DNA from 2 places in the Nocardioides sp. NPDC006273 genome. Region 2 is predicted to be linked to the other one. Evidence: riboswitches for the same ligand, from Rfam matches in the RefSeq annotation. Region 2 holds a riboswitch; the other holds the start of a gene.
The links. Region 2 has a riboswitch for cobalamin ahead of ABZZ22_RS07875 (VWA domain-containing protein). Riboswitches for the same ligand answer to the same signal wherever they lie in the genome.
Positions count from the first base shown of each region.

Region 1: linked by a shared signal. The riboswitch ahead of ABZZ22_RS24050 (ribonucleotide-diphosphate reductase subunit beta) and the one ahead of ABZZ22_RS07875 (VWA domain-containing protein) in region 2 are both predicted to bind cobalamin.

Region 1 covers NZ_JBEXSD010000076.1:10,163-19,097, reverse strand. The annotation lists gene ABZZ22_RS24055 (ribonucleotide reductase N-terminal alpha domain-containing protein) at 1-989, opposite strand, end outside; gene ABZZ22_RS24050 (ribonucleotide-diphosphate reductase subunit beta) at 989-1,987, opposite strand; cobalamin riboswitch at 2,141-2,373, opposite strand; cobalamin riboswitch at 2,462-2,645, shown strand; gene ABZZ22_RS24045 (iron ABC transporter permease) at 2,772-3,791, shown strand; gene ABZZ22_RS24040 (ABC transporter ATP-binding protein) at 3,788-4,633, shown strand; gene ABZZ22_RS24035 (ABC transporter substrate-binding protein) at 4,630-5,703, shown strand; gene ABZZ22_RS24030 (CbtB-domain containing protein) at 5,857-6,072, shown strand; gene ABZZ22_RS24025 (CbtA family protein) at 6,072-6,863, shown strand; gene ABZZ22_RS24020 ((2Fe-2S) ferredoxin domain-containing protein) at 6,907-7,560, opposite strand; gene ABZZ22_RS24015 (cobalt-precorrin-6A reductase) at 7,631-8,362, opposite strand; gene ABZZ22_RS24010 (cobyric acid synthase) at 8,359-8,935, opposite strand, start outside.
Region 2 covers NZ_JBEXSD010000012.1:86,806-95,740, forward strand. The annotation lists gene ABZZ22_RS07855 (hypothetical protein) at 1-119, opposite strand, end outside; gene ABZZ22_RS07860 (hypothetical protein) at 161-874, opposite strand; gene ABZZ22_RS07865 (helix-turn-helix domain-containing protein) at 1,209-2,453, shown strand; gene cbiE (precorrin-6y C5,15-methyltransferase (decarboxylating) subunit CbiE) at 2,440-3,672, opposite strand; cobalamin riboswitch at 3,689-3,831, shown strand; gene ABZZ22_RS07875 (VWA domain-containing protein) at 3,856-6,003, shown strand; gene cobO (cob(I)yrinic acid a,c-diamide adenosyltransferase) at 6,003-6,617, shown strand; gene ABZZ22_RS07885 (cobyrinate a,c-diamide synthase) at 6,694-8,103, shown strand; partial or broken gene ABZZ22_RS07890 (LysR substrate-binding domain-containing protein) at 8,139-8,438, shown strand; gene ABZZ22_RS07895 (mycothione reductase) at 8,581-8,935, shown strand, end outside.

The DNA of each region.
Region 1 (8,935 bases), on a different contig from region 2:
CCGCGGATGGTGCGGGCCTTGCGCAGGAACGCCTCGGCGACCGCGTCGAGGAAGACGGTCGCGACGTACGCCGTGTCCTGGTCCTTCCACTCGTCATAGGTCGACAGGTTCAGCGAGGAGAGCACGCAGGTGTAGGAGTGCTCCTCGTCGCTGAACAGGGTGATCTCCGAGCACAGGTTGGAGGCCTTGTTGGCCAGCCCGTTGGCTCGGTAGGACTCGGTCTGGGCGGCGTTGACGGTGTCGACCTTCCAGATGTAGCCCTTGCCCAGCACCACCCGGATCTTCAGCACCCGCTGGTAGCGCTCCAGGGCGTCGCGGTCCCCGGCCAGCATTCGGTCGATGAACGCCTGGCTGAAGATCCAGCCGACGTTCTTGTTGGCCGGCTCGCGGAAGATCAGGTCGGCGAGCTCGAAGAAGTCCGGGTGGTCCACCGGCAGGTAGCCTGCCCAGGAGCCGCGCCGGGTCGCGCCCTGGCTGATCTGGTTGGTCATCTCCACGAAGTTGCAGAAGACCGGGACCACGCCGTTGGCCTTGCCGTTGTCGCTGAACTTCGCGCCACGGGGCCGGACGTCACCGAGGTACGCCGAGGTGCCGAACCCGTTCTGGGAGAGGATCGCGGCCTCCTTGAGGGTCTCGTAGAAGCCCCAGACCGAGTCCTCGACGTACGAGCCCTCGCACGAGACCGGCAGACCGCGGTCGGTGCCGAGGTTGGACAGCACCGGCGTCGACGGGGAGAGCCAGCCGTTCCAGATCGCCTCGAAGAACCGCGCCGTCCAGGAGACGCCGTCCTCGCGGGGGTACATCTCGTCGGCGAGGTCGCCGGCGGTGCTGGCGATGGTCTCGTAGCGCCCCCGCACGCTCTGGCCGTCCACGGTGTACTTGGCCTTGAACATGGCGTAGCCCGCCGTGGTCATGAAGTCGGGCACGATGTCCTCGGCCTGCAGCGCCTTGCGCTCGGCGGAGAGTGCCTCCCAGTTGTTGTTGCTCATCAGAAGCTGAACTCCGTCTCGCCGATGTTGCGGTTGTATTCGTTGCCGGTGACCTGGAAGAAGTCGTGGAACTGGGTGCCGTTGATGCCGTTGTAGAACCATTCGGCGATCGGGTTGGCCTCGACGTCGAACAGCGGTTCCATCCGCATGTTCTCCAGGGTCATGTCGATCCGGGACCTCACGAAGGTCTCCAGGTCGGCCTGGTCGATGCCTGGGATCGGCCCGTGGGAGAAGAGCATCTCCACGATCCGGGCCTCGTGGGCGTAGAGGTGCTCGGCGACGCCGCGGACCCTCGCGAAGAGGTCGTCGCGCTCGGCCTCGAACTTGTCGGCCGGGACGGTCGCGGCGTACTCCTCGAGGGTGGTGTTGAACAGCCAGGCGCCGCCGGTGGCGTGCAGGTTCTCGTCGCGGGCGGAGAAGTTGATGCCGCTGATCACGTTCTGCAGCAGGTTCTTCCCACCGGACTGGAAGTGCTTGAGGAAGGCGAAGTTGGAGTAGAGGACGCAGTTCTCCATCAGCGTGAAGACGCTTAGCGCGTAGAGCAGGTCCTCGTCGGCGATCGCGTCCCACACGAACTGGATCCGCTCGGCCAGCACGGGGTCGTTCTTGTAGGAGTCGTAGAACTCCTCGGTGTCGATCATCAGCGTCTTGTTGAGCTTCGCGTAGAACGGCGCGTGCATGTTGAGCTCGGCGAACGAGAAGGCGTTGGTCATCATCTGGACCTCCGGGCGCGGGAACGCGTGGAAGAGCCGGTCGCCCCACACCTCGCCGCCGAGGATCAGCTCATAGATGGTGAACAGCTTCAGCGTCGTCTTGACCGCCGCCTGCTCGGCGTCGGTCATGTTGACCAGGAAGTCCTGCTTGTCGTTCTCGACCGGGATCTCCTCGGCCGTCCAGAAGATGCTCCGCTGCTTCTTCGCCAGGTCCTCGGCCATCGGGTAGTCGAAGACGTACGCCGACTTCTCGGTCCGGATCGGCAGACCCTCGGTGTCGATCATCTCATCGTCCCCTTCGTCCACGGGCCCGCCCGGCCCGCTCGGATGTGTTGCTCATCCGCGCATCGAGGAGCAGAGGACGTCGGCGCCGCGCCGGAAGACGGGCGCGAGGACTTGATCCCCTGACCGTCCCTCGAGGTCGCGGACCACCGCACCCGGCGGGTGCGGCGCGCTGGCAGGTCTTCGGACTCGTGGGCACATACTCGGTGATCGAGCTTGTCGAGATCCCTACTGGCCGTCGCTTCCCAGGAGCCGGCTTGCTCCCAGTGCTCTGTGACGGCGGTCGTTCCCACTCACCGCTGCGGGGCAGTCCCGGAGTCGAACCGGGTTCCCTCTTGCCTCTCCCGCCCCGTCGCCGAGTTGGGAGAACCAGCTGCGAGGACCACCATATACGGGAACTACATCAATGCAACTTCCTAGATCTAGTGTTTCGCCGGCCTCCTGGGTGACACCGCTGCCAGGCTTCGGTGACCGTGCTAGCGTGTCGCCCGAGTCGAACGCATCCTCTGGGATGCCAGGGAACTCCGGTGTGATTCCGGGACTGGCGCGCAGCGGTGAGGGAGACGGCGACGCTAGACGCCACTGGGACCTGAGGTCCTGGGAAGGCAGCGTCGTCGGTTGATCCCGAGTCCGAAAACCTGTCGGCTCAGATATTCGTCAACGGCCCTCGCGATCAGGGTCCAGGAGACCTGAGAGGCCGACAGCCGTGGATGCGTCCCTCCGCGATGCCCAGCCATCTGTACGTCGCCGGGCCGTCGGGAGGCCCGCTACCGGCGCGAACCGCAGAGTGCCCTTCCTGCCGTTGGTCGTCGGCCTGGTGCTCGCCTCGGTGCTCAGCGCCGTGGCCTCCCTGGCGTTCGGATCGGAGCGGATCCCGGTCTCCGAGGTCGTCGCGGCGGTCGCCGACCGGCTCCAGGGTGATGCCGTCGGGAGGTGGGACGTGATCGTGTGGGAGCTGCGCCTTCCCCGAGCACTGATGGCCCTGGTCGTCGGGGCGGGCCTCGCGGTGGCCGGCGCCGGGATGCAGACCCTGGTCCGCAACCCGCTCGCCGACCCGTTCCTCCTCGGGATCAGCTCCGGGGCGTCGGTGGGGGCGACGGCGGCGATCACCACGGGTGCGCTGGCCGGCTTCGGCATCTATGCCGTCTCGACCGGGGCACTGGTCGGGGCGATCGGCTCGGCCCTGCTGGTCTGGTTGGTGGCGACCGCGCAGGGTGGGCTGACTCCGATCCGGCTGGTGCTCTCCGGGGTGGTGCTCTCCTCGGGACTCTCCGCGATCGCCTCGTTCCTGGTCTTCATGAGCGACGACCCCCGTGCCGCCAACTCGGTGATGTTCTGGATGCTCGGCAGCGTTGGCGGTGCCACCTGGGAGAAGCTGTGGCTGCCCGCGGCGCTCACCCTGGCCCTGGGGGTCGGGATGCTGGCCATGCACCGCTGGTTGGACGCGCTTGCGGCGGGCCCGGAGACCGCGGTCTCGCTCGGTGTGAACGTCGCGGGGCTGCGTACGACGCTTTTCGTCGGGTTGGCGGTCCTGGTCGGGGTCCTGGTCGCGGTCAGCGGCGGGATCGGGTTCGTCGGGCTGATCGTGCCGCACGCGGCCCGGTTGCTCGTGGGCGCCCGGCACCGGGTCGTCCTCCCCATCGCGGCCCTGGGCGGTGGGCTGTTCCTGCTGTGGGTCGACGTGCTGGCACGGCTGGTGGCGCGACCACAGGAGATCCCGCTGGGCGTGGTCACCGGTGTCGTCGGGGCGCCGCTGTTCCTGCTGCTCCTGGGCCGCGGCAGGTACCGGTTCGGGAGTGAGGGATGAGCGCGCACGAGAACGGTCCGGTGCTGCGTCTGCGCGGCGTCGGTGTCCGCCTGGGCGAGCGCGACGTGCTTCGCGACATCGACCTCGACGTGCCCGCCGGCACCAGTCTCGGGATCGTCGGCGTGAACGGAGTGGGGAAGTCGACCTTGCTGCGGGTCATCGCCGGAGTGCTGCGGCCGAGCGCCGGCCACACCTACCTCGCCGACGCCGCCGGTGCCCTCCACGAGACCAGTCGGACCAGCTCGCGTGAGCGTGCCCGCCGGATGGCGTACGTCCCTCAGGAAGAGGTCGCCTCCGCAGAGCTGCTCGTCGGCGAGATGGTTGCGCTCGGCCGGGTGCCACGCACCCGGCCCTGGGCCAGAGGCGGAACGCAGGAGCGCGATATCGTCCGTTCGGCTCTCGATGCCGTCGGGCTGGCCGACCGGATCGACGAGCCCTGCGACCGGCTCTCCGGCGGCGAGCGGCGACGGGCGGTGATGGCCCGCGGCCTCGCCCAGGACTGCCCGGTGATGCTCCTGGACGAGCCCACCAACCACCTCGACGTCGCTTGGCAGCTGCGGCTGCTGCAGACGGTCGCCGACCGGGTCGAGACCCTGGTCGCGACGATCCACGACCTCGACCTGGCGCTTCGCTCCTTCGACCGGCTGGCGGTTCTCGGCCGGCCCCAGGGCTCCGACCCGGACACCGGGCCGGCGACGGTCGTGGCCCATGGCCCGCCCGCCGAGGTCCTCGACGCCATCAGCGTCGATCTTCACTTCGGCGTCGGCTCCGTCCAGGTTCCACACCCGCACCTGGGTCAGCCCCACCTGCTCATCCACCCCCGAAAGGACCACTCGGCATGAACCCACGCCTGGCCTGCCTCTCCGCACTCGCTCTCGGTGCCACGATCCTCACCGGCTGCGGTGCGGAGGAGACCACCGCCTCCGGTCCCGCGAGCGCGGCAGCGGTCACCGTCGAGAACTGTGGTGAGAAGGTGACGATCGACGAGCCGCTCACCGAGCTCTACGCCTACGACGGCGGGATCATCTCGATCGCGCTCGCTGTCGGCGCACGCGACGAGCTCGTCGCCGTCACCGGCCTGGCGCGCGACAAGCAGCTGCTCGAGCTCGCCTACCCGGACGAGCGCGTCGACGAGCTCCGCGTGGTCGGCGACGACCACCCGACCCTGGAGACCGTGCTCGCTGTGAATCCACAGATGATGTTCGCAGGCTGGGGCTACGGGTTCAGCGAGTCGCGCAACCTGCTGCCCGAGACGTTGCACGAGCAGGGCATCGACACCTACCTGCTCAGCGAGACCTGCCGTCAGGAGGACGGCGACCGCGGCACCATGGAGGCCTGGACGGCGCTGCGTACCGACCTGCTCAACATCGGTGAGCTGACCGGTCACCGGGAGACCGCGGAGGAGGTCGTGACCGACATCGAGGAGCGTCGCAAGGCCTTGGAGAGCGCGTCCGAACCGGCTGAGGCGCCGACCGCGTTCCTGTTCGACTCCGGCACCGACGCGATCTTCACGTCCGGCTCCTTCGGCGGGCCGCAGGCGATCTTCGACACCGCCGGGGTGACCAACGCGACCGCCGACGTCGACGACACCTGGACCGAGGTCGGCTGGGAGCGCATCGCCGCCGCCGATCCGGACATCATCTACTTCGTGGACTACCCCGGTCAGTCGTACGAGGAGAAGGTCAAGGTCCTCAAGGCCAACCCCGCCTCCCGCGGTCTGCGTGCCGTCGAGGAGAACAGGTTCGTCAACCTGCCCTACGCGATGTGGGTCTCCGGGCCCCTCAACATCGACGCCGCCGAGTGGGTCCGCCGCTCGCTGGAGCACTTCGGGATCGTTCCCGAGTCGGGGATCGAGCCGACGCTCGACATCACCCATCTCACCAATCTCGACGGCAACGAGTGGCTCCGCTGAGATCTGGCTATAGTGCACGCAACGGATACGAGGAAGCCGGTGGAACTCCGGCACAGTCGCGCTACTGTGACATCGCCTCGCGGCGGTGGAGTCAGACCCGAGTGTCCGTCCAACCCCATCGAACAGGGACGCAGAAATCCCTGAGGAGGACATATGTCGCAGCACGCTGTGGCGCCCGTCGCCGGCGCCGACCTTCCCACCGTCCCGCTCCGTGAGCTCGCCCCCTGGGCGCTCTTCTTCGGCCTTCTCGGTCTGCTGGTGCTCTTCTTCATCAGCGCCGACCAGGGCGCCGTCTCGATCCCGTCCGGCACGCTCATCCACGAGTGGGTCCACGACGGTCGCCACCTGCTCGGCTACCCCTGCCACTGATGAGCCCGCGTGCATTTCTCGTACGCGGCCTGCTAGCCGGACTCCTCGCCGGCGTCGCCACCTTCCTGGTGGCGTACGCCGTCGGTGAGCCGCAGGTCGGCGCTGCCATCGCGCTGGAGGCCATATCATCAGGAGACAGCGGCGGCGACGGGCACTCGCACTCGCATGCCGCCGAAGGCGACGAGGGCGGTGACGAGGCCGCCGAGGTCCCCCGCACGAACCAGAGCACCTGGGGTCTGCTGACCGGCACCCTGGCCGTTGGCGTCGCGCTCGGGGGCATCCTCGGGCTGGTCGCCGCCGCCGCGCTGGGGCGCCTCGGACGGCTCACGCCAAGCCAGTCGACGGCGCTCGTCACGCTGATCGGGTTCGTCGCGGTCGCGCTGGTGCCTTTCCTCAAATATCCGGCCACGCCACCCGCGGTCGGCAGCGGGGACACCATCGGGCTGCGTACGTCGGTCTACTTCGGCTACCTGCTCGTCTCCGTCCTCGCGGCCGTGCTCGCCACCTATGGCGCGGTGCGACTGCGGGAGCGGGTCGGGACCTACGCGGCCGTGGTCGGCGGCACCGCCGCCTATCTGCTGGTCGTGGTCGTCGCGGGTCACCTCTTCGTCACGGTCAACGAGATCGGCGACTTCCCGGCGGACACGCTGTGGTCCTTCCGGCTCGCGTCCCTCATCACGCTCGCCACGATGTGGGGCCTGCTCGGGGTGGCACTGACCGGCCTGGTCGGCCGGTTGTACGCGGCGGAGCGCGCCGTCGCGGAGCGGAAGGCCCTGGCCGCGAGCCTGTGAGGTCTCGACAAGCTCGACCACCGGATCAGTAGCTCGACCCGGATCAGCGGGGGAGGCGGTAGGTCTCCACGGGGCGGCCGTCGGCCAGGTGATCACGCACGATCACCCGGGCGGCGGCCGCTTCCACGTTGCCGTACCAGACGTCGTCGGGCTGCACGCTGATCACTGGCGCCTGGTTGCACGGGAACAGGCAGCCGGTGTGGGTGATCAGCAGGTCGTCGTCGCCGAGCCCGGCCTCCATCGCGCCCAGGACCACCGCCCGGGCGGTCTCCTCCGAGCCCTTCGCGGTGCAGCGGGGGCCGCGGCAGATCAGGACCTGGCGTACGTGGTCGGGCACCTGCTCCCATGCCGGTGAGGTGAGCCCGGGCTCGGTGCCGGTGAGCGGACGGGTCTCGGCCAGCTCGTCGGCCAGCGCGTCGGGGGTGGTCACCAGTCGGGTCGCGACCTGGATCTCAGGTCGCCGGCCGGGGCGCTCGCGCCACCAGTGGGCGGCGATCCGGCGTAGCCAGGAGTGGCCCGGGGCGAGCGGGCCGAGGCTGATGCCGATCAGCATGATGGTCTCGGCGCCCTTGTCGGCCAGGCGGGTCAGCTCGTGGGAGAGCGACGGGTCGCCCAGCTGCAGGAAGGCGGCGCTCGCGTCGTGGTCGCGCGCCCAGCCGAGGATCTCGTCGCGCCGGTCGACGTCGGTCACGGACATACCCACGAGGACCCGTGCCTGTGACTGAGGGTCCCGCTTTGTGAAGACGTTCACGAGGTCGGACCCGCTGTCATAGCGATCGCCGACCCAGCACCCAGCTCACCGCTTCGGCGACGTCATCGACCGTCGCCACGTCGCCGGCCCCGGCGGGTCGACGGACGACGACCACCTGCACGCCCAGCTCGGCGGCCGCCGCCATCTTCGGCCAGGTGTAGGCGCCGCCGGAGTCCTTGGTGATGAGTACGTCGGTGCCGTGCTCGCGCATCAGCACGAGCTCGCCGCCGAGGTCGTAGGGTCCGCGGCTGGTCAGCAGCGTCCACGGCTCGGGGAGGTCGAGCTCGGGAGGATCGACCACGCGGGCCAGCGCGGCGTGTTCACCGAGAGCGCGGACGAACCGGGCGAGCTCCTGGCGTCCGACCGTGATGAAGGGACGCTTGCCGAGGTCGGCGGCGAGCGTGGCGGCTTGGTCGTGGGTATCGACGTAGGCCCAGGAGGGGTCGGTCGGCCAGCCGGGCCGTTCCAGTCTGAGCAGCGGATGGCCGGTCTGCGCACAGGCCGCGGCCGCGTTGGCCGACATCCCGCGCGCGAACGGATGGGTCGCGTCGACGACCGCGTCGAACCCGTCGAGCGCCGCCTTGAGCCCGTCGACGCCACCGAACCCACCGATCCGTACCTCTCCGACGGGCAGCCGCGGTCGCGCGACCCTGCCTGCGAGGGAGGAGGTGACGTCGACACCGACGTCGATCAGTTGCACGGCGAGCTCACGGGCCTCGCTCGTGCCGCCGAGGATCAACAACCTCATCGGGCGCTCCCCGCGCTGGTCGAGCCGCTCTCCCCGCTGGTCTCGACACGACGTCGTTCGTTCCTCACGACGTCGTGTCGACCAGTGAGAGCGAGGTCGAGCAGGGCGTCGACATCGAGGTGCTCCTCGACGAGGTCGCCGATCAGATCCATCCGCCGCTCACGAGCAGCCGGGAACGAGACGTCCGACGGCTCCCGGCCCAACGTCGCCTCGAGGAAGGCACCCCGCAGCGCATCGCCCTCCAGGCTGCCGTGCCACATCGTCCCGAAGACCTGCCCAGAACGGGCACCGCCGAGAAACTCCTCCACCCCGTCGCCGCGGGTGATCCGGCCGTGGTGGATCTCGTAGCCGCTCGCCTCGACCCCGAGCGCCGACCCGGTGGGCAGGCGGAGGTTCTTGGCGGGGGAGAAGTCGGTGCGTACGTCGAGCAGGCCCAGCCCCTCGACCTCGGCGACCTTCCCCTCGACCCTGTCAGGATCGGCGATCACGCGACCGAGCATCTGGAACCCACCGCAGATCCCGAGGAGCGGGCGGCCGCGGCGTACGTGCTCGGTGATGGCCACGTCCAGGCCA
Region 2 (8,935 bases):
CCGGTGGGGGTGTAGTCGGCGGCAGCGGCCTGGGCCGGCGCGGACATGGCGGCGACGGTCCCGACAGCGAGCGCTCCGGCAGCGAGACCGGTGAATACGCGGCTGGTGATCTTCTTCATGATGTTTCTCCTTGTGTGGTGTTGTGTTGAACCCGAGGGGCTCACGCGGTGCCCGCGCGGGGGTTGGCGATCTGCAGCTCGAGGGTGTTGTCGGCGCCCGGCACCAAGGCGTTGATCGGGATGGAGCCGAACCAGGGGAAGAAGCCGGGGATGTCGAAGAAGTTCAGCGCGGCACACCCGGTGAAGCTCCCGATCGTGTAGGTGGAGGTGACCCGGCCGCCGCCGTTGACGGTGAAGAACTCACCCTCGGGAGTGCTGGCGGTGATGTTGACCGGCTCGGCGGTGTGGCAGCGGCTGCCGACTGCCAGAGGCCACCAGATCCCGAACACCTTGGCTTTGACGTCGCTCAGCTGGATGTCGTAGGCGACAGTCGAGGTGAGGGTCGACTTGCCGAGCTGGTCGGTGGGCACGATGGCGCCGGTCAGCGGCCCGACCTGGGTCATGGTGACCTTCGCCTGAGCCGGGATCCCGAAGATGTCGAAGCTCATCGTCTGTGTCGGGATGGCGAGGGATCCACCGACGATGTGGCCGTTGGTGAGGTCGAGGGTCGACTCGAGCACCGAGGGCCCGATGGCCATCGATGAGTCGACCTGCGCACCGATGTGCGTCGTACCGACGGCGTCGTAGTCGATCTCGAGCGTCGGGTTCTCGGCAGCTTGGGCGGCGGGTGCCCCGACGAGCAGCGCGGTGGCCACGAGGGCGGCGAAGGCCGTGACGGCCCAGGTGCGGCGACGGGGTGGAGGCTTGGTTCTCACGTGTTCCCCTTACGGTGTGGGAGGGGTGATCGAGCCGGGTGGGAGATCGACCACAACTGCGATGACGGCACCATTGAGGGGGTCGCGGACGGTGGCTGGCTACCGTGGCGACATCGAAAGTCACCGGATCCGGCCAAAATTGTCAGGTTGGTGACAATTTCGCCTCAGCGGTGAAAATTTGTGAGGCCCATCACAAGTTTTGGAGGTTCTGGCGCCGCGCACCTCCGCGGCTCTGGACGTGGAGGTCTCCCGCCACTTCACTGCATCCGGGACACGTCCTTCGCGCGGCTCCCCAGGTCGCAGAGAGCGAGGGACGGAAGTGGAGGAGAGCTGCGTGACTTCGACGACACGACCGGACACGGACATGTTCACGGGCCTGATCCCGAGAAGGCCCCACCCGACGCTGCGAATCGCCCTGTCGCCGCCACCCAACCTGATCGCGCGCCAGATCGTGGTGGCCTACCGGCCCCGCGCCTGCCACCTGTCTCGCCGTATCGCCAGACGCATCTGCGGTGAGGTGGCCGCGTTCAGCGACCCGCGACTGCACGACGTCATCGAGAAGGCGCTGGACGAGGCGGTCGCGCTCTTCGTCGACGCGATGGCCGGTGCGCCCGTGCGCGGTGCGACCGTCGCCCACATCTACCGACAGCTGGGCAGTCTCGAGGGCAGGGCCGGCCACAACCTCGATGCGATGCGGGCCGCACACCACATCGCGACGCAGGAGTTCTGGCGGGAGATGACGAAGATCGCCGGTGAGCTGGAGCTGCCGATGGCGTCGGTGAGCCACCTCGCCGAGGCGCTCATGGACTACCAGCGCCAGCTGCTGGAGCACGCGACCCGCGGCTTCGCCGAGCCTTCGCCGCCGATCGACCCCCGGCTGCCGCTCTTCGCGGCGCTCGTCGGCGACGTACGGACCGGCGACCTGTGTGCCCTGGCCGGACGCGCCGGCTGGAAGATCACCGACCGGGTGGCCGTGGCGGTGGTTCCGGGCGGACCGGTCCCGGCAGAGCTCAGCGCGCCCGCGCCGCGTCTGCTCATGGGGCCGAGCGAGGGGGCCATGGTCGTGATCGGGGCCTCAGGCGTGGTGCACGAGAGGGCCAGGGCGGTCGTCGCCGCGACGAGCCGCCCGGTGGCCGTCACCTGGGAGGTGCGGCTCGACGAGACCCGCCACGCCGTACGTTGGGGCCTGCGGGCCGTGGATCTGGTCGCCGAGCAGGTCCTCCGTCCTTCCGCGGACGGCATCGTCTGGTGCGCCGAGCACCAGTCGGAGCTGTGCCTGCACGCCGACCCGACGCTGCGCCGCTTCGCCGACGAGCAGCTGCTCGCGCCCCTCTTGGGGGAGACCCCGAAACGCCGCCTGGCGCTCGCCGAGACCATGCTGGTCTGGCTGCGGGCCCGGCCCAGCGCGCCCGTCGTCGCCGAGCAGCTGAGGGTCCACGAGCAGACCGTGCGCCACCGGCTCAAGCGCATCAAGGAGCTCTTCGGTGACCGCCTCAGCGACCCGGCAGAGACCGTCGGACTCCTGACCGCCCTGGAGTCGACGACTCCGCGCTGGCGGCGCGATCTCACCCGACGGTGAGGGTCCATTGGGTGACCGACCGGGCCGGGGTCCAGCCGGTGAAGGCGCCGATCGGGGCAGAGGTCTCGACGGAGATCCGGGTGAGCTCGCCGCCGTGCTCCTGGTAGGCAGCGGCCAGGAGCTGCTCGGTCTCGAGGGTGACGCCGTGGACGACGATCCGGCCGCCGGGGCGCAGCGCCGCGAGGCAGGTGTCGAGCACGCCGGGACGGGTCGCCCCGCCGCCGATGAAGATCGCGTCCGGGGCGGGGAGGCCGGCCAGGGCGTCGGGGGCGCGGCCCTCGATGACGCTCAGGTTGGGAACGCCGAGGCGGGCTGCGTTGCGAGCGATCCGGGCCGCCCGCTCGGAGCTGGCCTCGATCGCGGTCGTCGTGCACGTCGGGTGCGCCCGCATCCACTCGATCCCGACCGACCCGGCTCCGGCGCCCACGTCCCAGAGGTGCTGTCCTGGGGTCGGGGCGAGACGGGACAGGGCCGAGGCCCGGAGGTCGCGCTTGGTCAGCTGGCCGTCGTGCTCGAAGGAGTCGTCGGGGAGGCCTGGGGTCCAGGACGCGGGGAACGACTGTGTTGGTCTCGACACGCTCGCTTCCGTGTCGAAACCAACACGGTCGGCGGCGCACTCGATCGCCACCATGTTGAGGCGCGGCGACTCACCGACCCAGGTCGACGCGGTCGCCGTCTGAGCAGTCTCCGTCTCCGCTCCCAGGTCACCCAGGACGGTCATGGTCGAGGCGCCGAAACCGACCGTGACCAGGAGGTCAGCGACCGACACGGGAGTGGATCCGTCCGAGGAGAGCGCCAGGATGCGGCGGCCGGGGGCGAGCTCGCGGGCGATCAGTGCGACGTCGCGGCCGACGAGGCTGACGGCCACGCACGACTCGGCCGACCAGCCCATCCGGGCGCGAGCGAGGGCGACGGAGGAGACGGCCGGCTCGATGCGCACGTTCTCCGGGCCGAGCAGGTCGATCAGGGTCGTGCCGATACCGGAGACGAGCGGGTCGCCCGAGGCCAGAGCGACGGCGTCGCCGACGGATTCGAGCAGTGCAGGGAGCCCGTCGCGGAGCGGTGAGGGCCAGGGCTCGCGCCGCTGGCCGGGGACGTCCGGGGCCAGGTCGAGGTGGCGTTTGCCGCCGAGGAGGACCGAGGCGCCTCGGATCAGCTGCTGGTGACGTACGGGGACCTCGTCCCAACCTCCGGCACCGATGCCCACCACGACGATCATGGGGCCAGACGCTACAGTGACCGCACAGTCACGAGGTGCCCCGACTGGGGAGAATCTGGGAAGCCGGTGAGAATCCGGCACAGGCCCGCTGCGGTGAGTCGAGCTCCATTCGTGGAGACTCGGTGAGTCCGAAGACCGGCCCCGTGACCATCCAATCAACGCGATAGGGAGCGGGAGCCTCTCATGCCGGTGCACTATCCATTTTCTGCCGTCCTCGGCTGCGAGGCCGACTCAGCCACAGGACTCGACGACATGGGCCTCGCGCTCGTGCTCACCACGATCTCCCCGGAGATCGGCGGCGTCCTGGTCCGTGGCGAGAAGGGGACCGCGAAGTCGACGGCCGTACGCGGTCTGGCGGCCGTGCTGCCCTCGATCTCGGTCTATGCGGGGGATCGGTTCTCGATCGACCCGTCCGACCCCTCCGCCGAGTCGCCGGACGGTCCGTTCGGGTCCGCCGCCGTCGTGGAGAGCCGGCCGGTGCGGCTGATCGAACTCCCGGTGGGAGCCACCGAGGACCGGGTCGTCGGCTCGCTCCACCTGGAGAGCGCGCTCTCGCGAGGTGCGGTCGAGTTCGAGCCGGGGCTGCTCGCCCGCGCACACCGTGGCCTGCTCTACGTAGACGAGGTCAACCTGCTCCACGACCACCTGGTCGACCTGCTGCTGGACGCGGCGGCGATGGGGCGCGTCTCCGTCGAGCGCGACGGCGTCTCGGTCTCGCACGCCGCGCGCTTCGTCCTGATCGGCACCATGAACCCCGAGGAGGGCGAGCTGCGCCCGCAGCTGCTGGACCGCTTCGGGCTCACCGTCGAGGTCGCCGCGCCGCGGGATCCCGCGCTTCGCGTCGAGGTCGTCCGCCGCCGGATGGCCTTCGACCTCGACGCCGCTGCGTTCGCCGAACGTTTCGGCGGAGCCGATCGTGCGCTGACCTCCCGGATCGCCGCCGCTCGTGAGCTGGTCGGGAAGGTCCGGCTCACCGAGCCGGGGCTGCTCAAGATCGCCGAGGTCTGCGCGGCGTTCGAGGTCGACGGGCTGCGTGCCGACATCGTCACCGCCCGCACCGCGGTCGCGCACGCTGCTTGGGCCGGCCGGTCGGAGGTCACCCGGGCCGACATTCGCCGGGCCGCGCTGCTCGCGCTGCCGCACCGGCGGCGGCGCAACCCGTTCGATGCTCCGGGGATCGACGAGGACCTGCTCGACCGGATTCTCGGGGACGAGGAGCTGCCACCTGAGCCGCCGGAGGGTGGGCCTTCGGATGACTCGGGAGACTCGGGTGCCGAAGACGACTCTGTTGGTCTCGACACGTCTCCGCCTAGCGGCTCCGACGGCTCGACCGACGAGGGTGGTGCCGGCTCGACCGACGGGGATAGCTCGACCGACGGGGGAGAACCCCCGATGGTTGAGCCCGCGAGCGAAGCGAGCGGTGTCGAAACCAACACAGCCGACAACGCACCCGACCAGCCACAATCTCCTTCCGGTGCCGCACCCGAGTCAGTCACCGGTGCGGCCGCGGCCTACCGCCCCCGCCTCCTGACCGTGTCCGGCCTGGGCACGGGCCGCACCGGCGGCCGGAGCAAGGCGATCGGCAGCAGCGGTCGCCGGATCGGCGCACGGGAGAGCAGCCGAGGCTCGCTCCACCTGGTCGAGACGCTCAAGGCGGCGGCGGGGAAGCAGGCCGCCCGGGGACGTACGTCCGGGCGGGTCGAGCTGCGGATCGAGGACCTCCGCACCGCGGTCCGCGAGGGCCGCGAGGCCAACCTGGTGCTCTTCTGCGTGGACGCGTCCGGGTCGATGGCCGCGCGCAAGCGGATGGCGCAGGTGAAGGCGGCGGTCCTCTCGCTTCTCCTCGACGCCTACCGGCGCCGTGACAAGGTCGGGATGATCACGTTCCGCGGCGAGGGCGCCGAGCTCGTGCTGCCGCCGACCGGGTCGGTCGACCTCGCCGCGGCCCGCCTCGACGAGATCCCCGCCGGAGGACGTACGCCGCTGGCCGAAGGCCTCCTCGAGGCCGCCCGTGTGCTCCAGCGCGAGCGTCTGCGTGACCCTGATCTGCGGCCGCTGCTGGTGGTCGTCACCGACGGCCGCGCCAACTCCAAGACCCACGGGAAGGACGCGGTCCGGCGCTCGCAGCAGGCCGCCGCGTACGTCGCCGGTCTGGGCGTCACCACCGTCGTCATCGACTCCGAGAGCGGACCGATGCGGCTCGGGCTGGCGCGCCAGCTGGCGGCGCACCTGGATGCGGAGCACGTGCCCGTAGCCGAGGTGAGCGCCGAGGCGTTGACCTCCGCCGTCCACGGGTTCACCGGATCCACCACCGGAAGGGGCGCTGCCTGATGCCGAAGGGACAGCCGCTCAACGTACCCGACGACGGGCTCACCACCCGTCAGCGTCGCAACCGTCCGCTGGTGATGGTCCACACCGGGCCCGGCAAGGGGAAGTCGACCGCCGCCTTCGGGCTCGCGCTGCGCGCGTGGAACCAGGGCTGGCGGATCGGGGTCTTCCAGTTCGTGAAGTCGGCCAAGTGGCGCATCGGCGAGCAGACCGTGCTCGAGCGTCTCGGTGCGCTGCACGAGGAGACCGGCGAAGGTGGTCCGGTCGACTGGCACAAGATGGGCTCGGGGTGGTCCTGGTCGCGCAAGCAGGGTGACGCCGAGGATCACGCCGCGGACGCCGCCGAGGGCTGGGCCGAGATCAAGCGGTGCCTGGCCGCGGAGACCTACGACCTGCTCGTCCTCGACGAGTTCACCTATCCGATCAAGTGGGGCTGGGTCGATGCCGCCGAGGTGGCCACTGTGCTCGCCGAGCGGCCGGGGCGTCAGCACGTCGTCATCACCGGCCGCGACGCCGACCCGGCGCTGCTGGAGGTCGCCGACCTGGTCACCGAGATGACCAAGATCAAGCATCCGATGGACGCGGGTCAGAAGGGCCAGCGGGGCATCGAATGGTGAGCGAGCCCAAGCGAGCGACAACAAACCTCAGGGCGCCACGTCCGTATTCTTCGCACTGCCCTACGGGCGTGGCGGCATGAGCCTGCCCCGGCTGGCGGTCGCTGCTCCTTCGACCGGCTCGGGCAAGACGACGATCGCGACCGGGCTGATGGCGGCGCTGCGCTCGGCCGGGCACGTGGTCAGCGGTCACAAGGTCGGCCCGGACTACATCGACCCGGGCTACCACGCGCTCGCCACCGGCCGCCCGGGCCGCAACCTCGACCCGCACCTGGTGGGGGAGTCGCGGGTCGTACCGTTGCTGCTCCACGGCGCTGCCGGAGCCGACGTGGCGGTCATCGAGGGCGTCATGGGCCTCTACGACGGCCGGCTCGGCACCGACGGCTTCGCCTCGACCGCACACGTGTCCTCGTTGACCTCCTCGCCGGTCGTCCTGGTCCTCGATGTCGCCCGGATGTCCCGCTCCGCTGCCGCGATCGCTGCGGGCATGGCCGGCTTCGACCCGTCCGTACGCATCGGGGGAGTCGTCCTCAACCGTTGCTCTCCCGGGCGCAACGCCGACGAGATCCGGCGTGCGCTGGACGGTCTCGGGCTGCCGGTCCTCGGCATGCTCCCGCCGGACCCGTCGCTGGCGACGCCCTCGCGCCACCTGGGGCTCGTCCCGGTCGACGAGCGCGACGAGTCCGTCGCGCTGATCGAGCGGCTGGGCGAGCAGGTCGCGGCTCATCTGGACCTGTCCGCCTTGTTGGAGCTCGCCCGGTCGGCTCCAGACCTGGACGGGGATCCTTGGGATCCGGTGGTGGCGTTGGGCGAAGGCGACCGTGTTGGTTTCGACACGGCGTCGCTCGTTCCTCACGACGCCGGCTCAACCAGCGCAACCGTTGGTCGAGCCGCCGGAGCCGCTAGGCGGAGGCGTGTCGAGACCAACACAGTCGACGACGCGAACGCGCGTCCTGTGGTCGCGGTCGCGGGCGGCAGGGCGTTCACCTTCCGCTACCCCGAGACCGAGGAGCTCCTGACGGCCGCGGGTTGCGAGGTTGTCGCGTTCGACCCGATGACCGATCCGGCGCTCCCTGTCGGCACCCGGGGGATCTATCTCGGTGGCGGCTTCCCGGAGATGTACGCCGCCGAGCTCGCCGCCAACCGCAGCCTCCTCCGCGACCTGCGTGAAGCCGTCGAAGCCGGGGTCCCGACCGTCGCCGAGTGCGCCGGGCTGCTCTACCTCGCGGAGGCCCTCGACGGCGTCCCGTTGGCCGGCGCCCTTCCTGCCCGAGCCGCGATGAGCGAGCGCCTCACCCTCCGCTACCCGGTGGCCACGGCCCCCTCCGACTCCCTGCTCACCCGTGCCGGCGAGCAGGTCACCGGCCACGAGTTCCACCGCACCACCACCTCGCCCTCCGCCGGGGCGCAGGCGGCCTGGAGCGTCGACGGTGCCGAGACCGGCTTCAGCAGTGACACGGTGCACGCGTCTTACCTCCACGTCGCCTAGCCGACCTCGTAGACGAACCCTCGGTCGACTTCCCGTACGGGTCGGCCGGACGTGCTCAGACCGACCAGGCGTTCGTGCAGGCGGGCTTGACTCGCGAGGTTGCCTACGAAGTCACCGACACCGCCCTCATGGCGGGCCTGATCCGGTGCGGCCTCGCGGTCGGCTTCTTGGCAGCGCCGTACGTCCAGATCGCCCCGGAGCTCGAAGGTCTCGTCGTGGTCACCGTCACCGATGCACCGCACCGCACCGAGTACGTCGCCTGGCCGTCAACCGGCCCGACCCCGGCGACCGCCGCGTTCCTCGCCGCGATCGGCATCAACCGAACGAGCACCTGATGTGAACCGTCACTGATCGCCGCCCGACTTCTCGACGACCTGGCCCACAGAAAGGGTGGTGGCTGCGTACGTCTTCCTCTCTGCCGTACGGCTCGCGCCCAGAAACCCGTCCCGCGAGCGTTCGTCCGGCGATGATGGGGGCATGCGGCATGTCGACTTGGTGATCATCGGTTCCGGCTCGGGCAACGCCATCGTCGATGAGCGGTTCGACGACTGGGAGGTGGTCTACGTCGAGAAGGGCGTCGGGTCCCGAGGCTCCTACGGCGGCACCTGCCTCAACGTCGGCTGCATCCCGACCAAGATGCTGGTGCACACCGCCGACGTGGCCGGAGCCCCCGGTGAAGCGCGGCGACTCGGCGTCGACCTCTCCTTCGACGATGCGGACTGGCCGCGGATCCGCGACCGGATCTTTGGACGGATCGACCCGATCGCCGATGGCGGTCAGAAGTACCGGCAGACCGGACGGCCCAACACGAGTCTGCTGACCGGCACTGCGC